DNA from 2 places in the Pseudoalteromonas carrageenovora IAM 12662 genome. Region 1 is predicted to be linked to the other one. Evidence: riboswitches for the same ligand, from Rfam matches in the RefSeq annotation. Region 1 holds a riboswitch; the other holds the start of a gene.
The links. Region 1 has a riboswitch for lysine ahead of dapA (4-hydroxy-tetrahydrodipicolinate synthase). Riboswitches for the same ligand answer to the same signal wherever they lie in the genome.
Positions count from the first base shown of each region.

Region 2: it holds a riboswitch for lysine, as region 1 does, so the genes downstream of both, lysC (lysine-sensitive aspartokinase 3) here and dapA (4-hydroxy-tetrahydrodipicolinate synthase) in region 1, are expected to answer to the same signal.

Region 1 is NZ_LT965928.1:3,375,625-3,379,561, forward strand. Features, by position in the region: gene ALFOR1_RS15305 (protein adenylyltransferase SelO) at 1-1,092, opposite strand, end outside; gene ALFOR1_RS15310 (DNA-3-methyladenine glycosylase I) at 1,095-1,799, opposite strand; lysine riboswitch at 1,993-2,189, shown strand; gene dapA (4-hydroxy-tetrahydrodipicolinate synthase) at 2,318-3,202, shown strand; gene ALFOR1_RS15320 (2,3,4,5-tetrahydropyridine-2,6-dicarboxylate N-succinyltransferase) at 3,218-3,937, shown strand, end outside.
Region 2 is NZ_LT965928.1:1,434,225-1,438,161, forward strand. Features, by position in the region: gene ALFOR1_RS06570 (hypothetical protein) at 1-662, opposite strand, end outside; gene nhaD (sodium:proton antiporter NhaD) at 875-2,122, shown strand; lysine riboswitch at 2,221-2,393, shown strand; gene lysC (lysine-sensitive aspartokinase 3) at 2,469-3,860, shown strand; gene ALFOR1_RS06585 (4'-phosphopantetheinyl transferase family protein) at 3,870-3,937, opposite strand, start outside.

The DNA of each region.
Region 1 (3,937 bases):
GGTGTAATCAAGCTTATGCTCTTGAAATAAGAGTAATAACTTACTTACTAGTTCAACATCATTTTCACTTTGGCCAGCTAAACCTAGTTTTTGTGCCCACATTTGATTGTATCTATCGTTAAATAGCATTGAGAACTGGCTGATTATGGGCGTCATTAAGTTTACGGCTTGCTCGTCATCGTCATTAATAAGCGGTATTAAGCTCTCGGCTAAACGAGCGCAGTTCCAGCTCGCTATATTTGGTTGATTACCAAATGCATAACGCCCTTGCTTATCAATAGAGCTAAATACGGTATCAAAATTAAATACATTCATCATCGCACACGGGCCATAATCTATGGTTTCACCGCTTACTAGCGTGTTGTCGGTATTCATAACGCCATGAATAAACCCGACTCTCATCCAGCTAATTATTAAGTCTAATTGGTTTTTTATCACTGCATCTAAAAAGGCTAAGTAACGCTCTGGCCCGGTTATGTTAATTTCAGGGTAATGGCGCTCAATGGCTGTATCGGCAAGCTTTTTAAGACCCTCAGTATCCCCTTGGGTCGCTAAATATTGAAACGAGCCAACCCGAATATGACTACTTGCTAGACGAGTGACAACTGCGCCAGGTTGCGGCGGATTACGATAAACGACTTGGCCTGTCCCAACCACAGCCAAACAACGCGTGGTTTTAATACCTAAGCCATGCATTGCCTCGCTCATAATATATTCGCGAATAGCAGGACCTAGTGCACACCGGCCATCGCCTCCTCTAGAATAAGGCGTAGCGCCTGAGCCTTTTAATTGAATATCCCACAGCTGATTTTTATCGTCGCTTACAGCACCGAGTAAATGTGCTCGCCCATCACCCAAGCGCGGCGAAAAGTGCCCAAACTGGTGCCCAGAATAACCAAGTGCTACCGCCTTTATTTGCAGTGATTCGTTGCCTGCAAACGTACTAGCACGCAGCTGCGGCTCAATATCTATATTAAACTGCTTAGCTAACGATGCGTTCCACAGCAGCAATTGCGGGGCAGCAACGCTTGAAGGTTGATCCTCTATTGCAAAGTTATCTGCTATGTCTGTATATCTTGGCACTAGTTTCATCATTAATCCTCTGCTTGTTGGCTTATACCTACACGATTGTCGCCCACACCATAGGCCACAATTAAACTCAGCTCTTGCATGCTTAAACCACTTTGCTTTTGCATTTCGTTAAAAAATGCCTGTGCAGCAGTGAGTGATTTTTTAGTTTGCAGGCCGCCATCGATAATTTTGTGCGCTCTTAGGTAACTTTCTACATCTCGCGAAAGTAAAAAAGTATCTTTACCAAGCGCTCTTAAGGCATACGGGCCAGTATTTCCACCCAAACGGGCGCCTTGTTTTTTTAAATGTGCCCACAAGCCAATAATATTATCTGTTGGCCACTCAGCAATAAACTTGCTAAAACTGCCATGTTCCTGTGCTATTTCGTGGATCATGTAGGCATTTTCAGGAATCGTTTTCACTTTTTTATAATTACGAATAATGCGCTCATCCGTTGCCTTTTGCTCTAGCATATCGGGCGGCATCATTAGTAATTTATCAACACTAAACTCCCAAAAAACCTCTCTAAAGCCCGGCCATTTGCTGTTTATTACCGACCAATAAAAGCCACTTTGAAATACTTTTCGAGTAAATTCCTCAAGCCAGTCGTCGTCACTTAATGCGCTTAATGCTTTTTTAGATAAGGGTTTTGCGAGTAATAACTTAAGCATTTTTTCAGAGCCTTTTCGCTCTACTGCTCGCTTATAAATATCGCTAAATTTTTCCATACTTATTAAATACCTCATCACTGCTCATAGGGTTAGTTTACGAGAAAAGCAGCCAATACGTAACCACCCACATTTTCGATGAACTAATCTGTATCCTGCAACTTGACACCTAGACGGCTAAAATGTTTTAATCGTCGCATTACCCTATTTAAATTGTATTTTGTTAAACCTTTTGCGGTTAAACAAAATACAAAGGGCTAGAAGAGGTGCGTTATTCAGGTAGCGTATGTTAGGAGCGCAAACTCCAGTGAGCATATGTGAGGGGAATACCGCCGAGAGGTAAACGCTTTTGCGAAGCAATTACTTCGGGCGACTAGGTTGAATCCTAGCGACTGTCACCAATAGCTGTTTTAAAACAGCTTATTAGTTTGGTGGAGAGCTTCTGGTCTTAAATAATAAGGCCGTGCGCCCTATTATTTTAAGCCCATTCGCTCTTCGAATACTGTTCGAACGACGTTAATGCGGCTAACATCATACAGCCTCCTTAATATCTCGAACACCTTATAGGTTCGTAAGAGATGATTCACAACTTCAATTTAGACGACTACGCACTGTGGACAGCGCTTGTTACGCCGTTTGATCAACAAGGTAATGTTGACTACGACACGCTCACAACACTTGTTAGCGAACAAGAAGCGGCACACAACGGTATTTTACTGCTCGGTAGCACAGGTGAAGGCTTAGCCCTTACGCTTAAAGAGCAGCAAGGCATTGTTGAGCACGTGTGCCAATTAAAACCCAGTGTACCGCTTATGGTTGCTGTTGGTGGTAGTAATTTGGCCCAACAAAAAGAATGGGTTAGCTACTGTAACCAATTACCTATTCACAGCTACTTATTAGGCTCGCCTCTTTATGCAAAACCAGGGGCTGTAGGTCAAACACATTGGTACGAAAGCTTATTAAACGAAAGCGCGCATCCGTGTATGTTGTACAACGTACCTGGGCGCAGCGGTGTAAGCATTCCTATCGAAACCATTGAAAACTTAAAAGCGCACCCAAAACTGTGGGCTTTAAAAGAAGCCAGTGGCAACATCACCCAATTTGAAGCATACCGACAAGCCGCGCCTAATTTAGCGCTATACAGTGGCGACGATGCACTTATGCCCTACTTTGCCCAAGCAGGTGCAAAAGGCTTAGTTTCGGTTGCGGCCAATGCATGGCCTTTGCAAACACACGAATTTGTAAAGCGCAGCCTAAGCGGTCAACACCCCAATTTATTTGCTCAGTGGACTCGCGCTATCAATAGCCTATTTGCTGTAGCAAACCCTATTCCCGTTAAAGTGCTAATGCACCAGCAAGGGCGTTTAAATAGCCCACTGTTGCGTCCACCTTTAACGCATCTTGAGTTAACGCAAACCGATTGCATTACCACTGCAAACGACACCATTTTATCTTGGCATTAAACACAGGTTTTTATAATGAGCTGGTTAGAACTACTAAATAATTTAGAATCGGGCGCAGTACGCGCAGCATCACAAAACGAAAGCGGCCAATGGGAAGCTAACGTAGAAGTAAAACAAGGCATTTTAGAAGCCTTTAAAAATGGCACTAACACAGAGTTTGCAGGCGGTTTTGTAGATAAACACAACCTTGCACCACAAGAATTTAGCACTGAAGATGGCGTGCGTATGGTACCAGGTGGCACCAGTGTTCGCCGCGGTGCCTACGTAGCTAAAGGCACTATTATTATGCCACCAGCGTACGTAAATATTGGCGCATACATCGACGAAGGTACTATGGTTGATAGCCACGCATTAGTGGGTTCGTGTGCACAAGTTGGTAAAAATGTACATTTAAGCGCAGCTGTTCAACTTGGTGGTGTACTTGAGCCAATTGGTGCAAGCCCAGTCGTGGTTGAAGACGATGCGTTTATTGGCGCAGGTTGTGTCATTGTTGAAGGCGTAGTGGTTAAAAAAGGCGCTGTACTTGCACCAGGCGTGCGTTTATCTGCAACTATTCCGGTTTACGACTGTGTTAACGAGCGCCAGCTAGATAAAGGCGAACCAATCCCAGAGTACGCTATTGTAATACCAGGCTCTCGCCCAGCGTCTAACGAATGGGCTCGTGAGCAAGGCTTAAGCATGTCGTGTGCACTCATTGTTAAATACCGCGACGAGCAAAGCGATGCATCGTTATTG
Region 2 (3,937 bases), 1.7 Mb from region 1:
TTGTCGTTGTAGGCTTTACCCGAGCGCTCAATGTGCTCTATTTGCTTACTTATTTGTTGCTCAATAATTGTAAAGCAGGCATGAAAATCGCCCCTAATATCGACCATTTCAAGCATCGGCTCTATGTATTCGTCAAAGGCTTCTATTACGGCTTTGTAGCGCTTTTGTAAAGATTGCACAGCGTGATCAGACTTAGCTTGCTCAACAATATTTAATATGGCGTTTTCGTTGTGCGCGTAGAGCTTCATTATTTTACGCACCCGATCATCCATAATGCGGCTAAAACGGCGCAAATCGTCAAAGTCTTCCATTTCGCCAGCATTATCTAAACGGTTTCCTAGACGGGCTAAGTCATCAACCAAAACGCTAATTTCTTGTGCTAAACCTAGGTGTTCTTCTTGTAATAAAAAGGTCGCAAAATCGGCAATGGCACGGTTAATTTCAAGCTGAGAAGATTTAGCCAATGGAATGAGTATATCTTGATTGAGCAAGCGATTTGTTTCTTTGTATATGCGCTCGTTTGTCCATGTGGGCTGCTTTTGCTTAATGGCGTTTTGTACGTCTTTTAGGCTAAAGTCGGCCATTTTAAAACGTTTAAATAATAGCTCTAAAACACCCCAATGTTCGCTAAGGGTATTTAGCAGCTTTTTAGCTGGGATCATATGAGGTTACAACATCCTAGTATTTTATTATTGAGTTCTTACAAAGGACTCATTATTACGTATTTTGCCTGCATATAGTATTCGTTTTTAAGACCATTTAATAATAGTTTTTGCACATCTGTGGTGCTAAAATCCGCACCAAAATTAGGAACGATCAAATGTGAGTTATTTGAACGTTCTGTTAAAACTATATCAAAGGTTATTTAACTACCATGGTCCCCTCGATAATTTTAACCCTAATAGCGATTGCCTTTTTACTGATCGTTATAGAAGATATAATTCACGTAAATAAAGCTAAAACAACACTCTTTTTTGGAACGCTTTGTTGGATTATACTTTTTGTTAACCCTCTTCATGGGCAAAGCCCAGCAACTATTCAGCATCTTCTTAACGAAAACATATTAGAAATAGCCTCACTGTGGCTGTTTTTAATGGCCGCTATGACCTTTGTTGCGTATTTAAACTCTAAAGGATTTATAGAAAATATTGTGCACCGGGTTATGCCTAAAAGCATTAGCGAACGGCAGCTTATGTTTTTAGTGGGCGGCTTTGCTTTTTTGTTTTCGTCTATTTCTGACAATGTAACCGCTACGCTTATATCACTTGCTGTGGTTATGTCGTTAAATCTTGAAACTAAAAAGCTCATTAAATACGCCACACTTATTGTGTTTGGGGTTAACTCTGGCGGTGTATCGCTAATAACCGGTGATGTAACCACCTTAATGATATTTTTGGACGGCAAGGTTTCTATTGCAAACTTATTACTGCTTATAGCGCCTGCGTTTATAAGTGTAATGCTATTAGCGCTTTTACTCTCTATTGGTATGAAAGGGCAAATAGAGTTTGTGGGCTCGCAAAAAAAACGTATAGAAAAAACCGACATTACCATCGCCATCATTTTTTTATCAACCGTGGTAAGTACGTTAACACTTAGCGTAATTTATAGCGTACCGCCGCTATTAACGTTTTTATTTGGCTTATCGGTTATGTTTTTAGTGGCGCAATTTTTAATGCGCAAAAAAGATATAAACAAAGACATCATCGATTTTGTGCGCGACATAGAATACGACACGCTACTGTTTTTTGTGGGTGTGCTTTTACTTGTTGGCGCATTAAAAGAAATTGGTATTTTAAGTAAATTTACCGATTTATATACAGTAATGGCACCTGAATACGCTAACTATTTAATGGGAATACTATCGGCAGGGGTTGATAACGTACCGCTTACTGCTGCGCTATTAAAAGCAGATATAGTAATGAGTCAGCAACATTGGTTGTCGTTTACCTATGCAACAGGTGTAGGTGGGTCAATGCTTATAATTGGTTCGGCAGCGGGTATTATTGCCATGAGCAAACTTAAAGCACTTACTTTTACTAGCTACTTTAAATTATCGCTGCAATTATTAATTTGTTATACCGTAGGTTATGCAGGCGCTTACTTTATGGGTGGTTTTGTTTAATATTTACTATAAATGCTTGACACCTAGACGTCTAAACGATAACTTTCAAAGCCCCGCTAATTAGCGGGGCTTTGTTTTATTAGCCAATGGTTAATAAAGCATTCAGAAGAGGTGCGATACTTAGGTATTTAATGGTAGGTGACGAACGCCAATAACCATTAAAGAGGGAAGTACTCGCCGAGAAAAACAATGGTACGTCGCTATTGTTTTTCGGTTTATGGGGCTGAATCCTCAAAACTGTCACCAATATAGGTGGAGAGCTTCTGGCAGCGGACTTATCTTCAAGCATTCCTTTGCCAAGTTCTTCTTGTTTTATTGCGGTTTGGATACCGCGAAAGGAGACTAAATGACTACCCAATCAGCGCCACAAACAGTGCCTAAAACAGAGTTCAGCGCAAAATCAGATTACATCGTTGCCAAATTTGGCGGAACCAGTGTTGCAAACTTTGAAGCGATGAGTCGCTGCAGCGAAATTATCGTTGCAGATAAAAGCGTACGTATTGTAGCTGTGAGCGCCAGTGCCGGCGTAACTAATCACTTAGTTGCACTGTGTAAATCAAGTATTACCCCAGAGCAGCGCCAAGAACACATAGACGGCGTGCTAGCCATTCAGCACGCTATTTTAGATGAATTATCGCTTGATGCCGATTTAGCCGTAGGCTTTAACGAAACATTAAAAGCATTCCAAACACTAGCGCTTGAAACACTAACAACTGATCAGCAGCACGATGAGCTACTTAGCTTTGGTGAGCGTTTATCGTCGTACTTATTTGCACAAGTGCTGCGTTTAAAAGGCTTAAATGCTGACCGTTTTGATGTACGAAAAGTACTTAAAACCGACAGCCAGTTTGGTAAAGCAACACCTAATGTTAAAGCCACAGCGCAAGCGGCTAAAGAAGTATTAATTCCGCTATTAGATGAGCAGGTAATTGTGACTCAAGGTTTTGTTGGCAGCGACGAATTTGGCCAAACAACCACGCTTGGCCGTGGTGGCTCAGATTACAGCGCTGCATTACTTGCTGAAGCGATTAACGCTAAAAGCGTACATATTTGGACCGACGTAGTGGGTATTTTTAGCACAGACCCTCGTTTGTGTGCAAAAGCAACACCTATAGCCCGTTTAAGCTTTGACGAAGCCGCAGAAATGGCCACCTTTGGCGCAAAAGTATTGCACCCAGCCACTATTTTACCAGCGAGTCGCAGCCACATTAATGTATTTGTAGGTTCAAGCCGTGAGCCAGAGCGCGGTGGTACATGGATTGAGCGTGAAAAATCGCAGCAACCAGGTATACGCGCCGTAACACAACGTAAAAACCAAATATTGCTCACCCTTAAAAGCCCTGAAATGCTATTGGCAAGTGGCTTTTTAGCCCGCGTGTTTACCATTTTAAGTGAGTTTAATATATCGGTAGATTTAGTTACTACCTCTGAAATAAGCGTAGCCATTACCCTCGATAACGCGCCTAATGCCTCTCGCCCAGAGCTTGAGCAAGCGTGTTTAGATAAGCTTGCTGAATTTTGTCATGTATCGGTTGAAAACAACTTAACGTTAGTGGCGCTTATTGGCTCAGAAATACAGCTTCGTCAGCACGAAATGAACCTAATGAATGTACTAAAAGAGTTTAATATTCGTTTAATTTGCCATGGTGCAAGTAAGCACAACCTTTGCTTTTTAGTAGAGCAGGGCGAGTCAGATAACGTGGTACAAGCTATACATAGCCGCCTATTAGAGGTGTAAAATAAACAGTTAAAGTATAAAGTCTGTTATTAAAAAGCATCGCCAGTCGGTGCTTTTTTTATGCGCTACAGTTACAT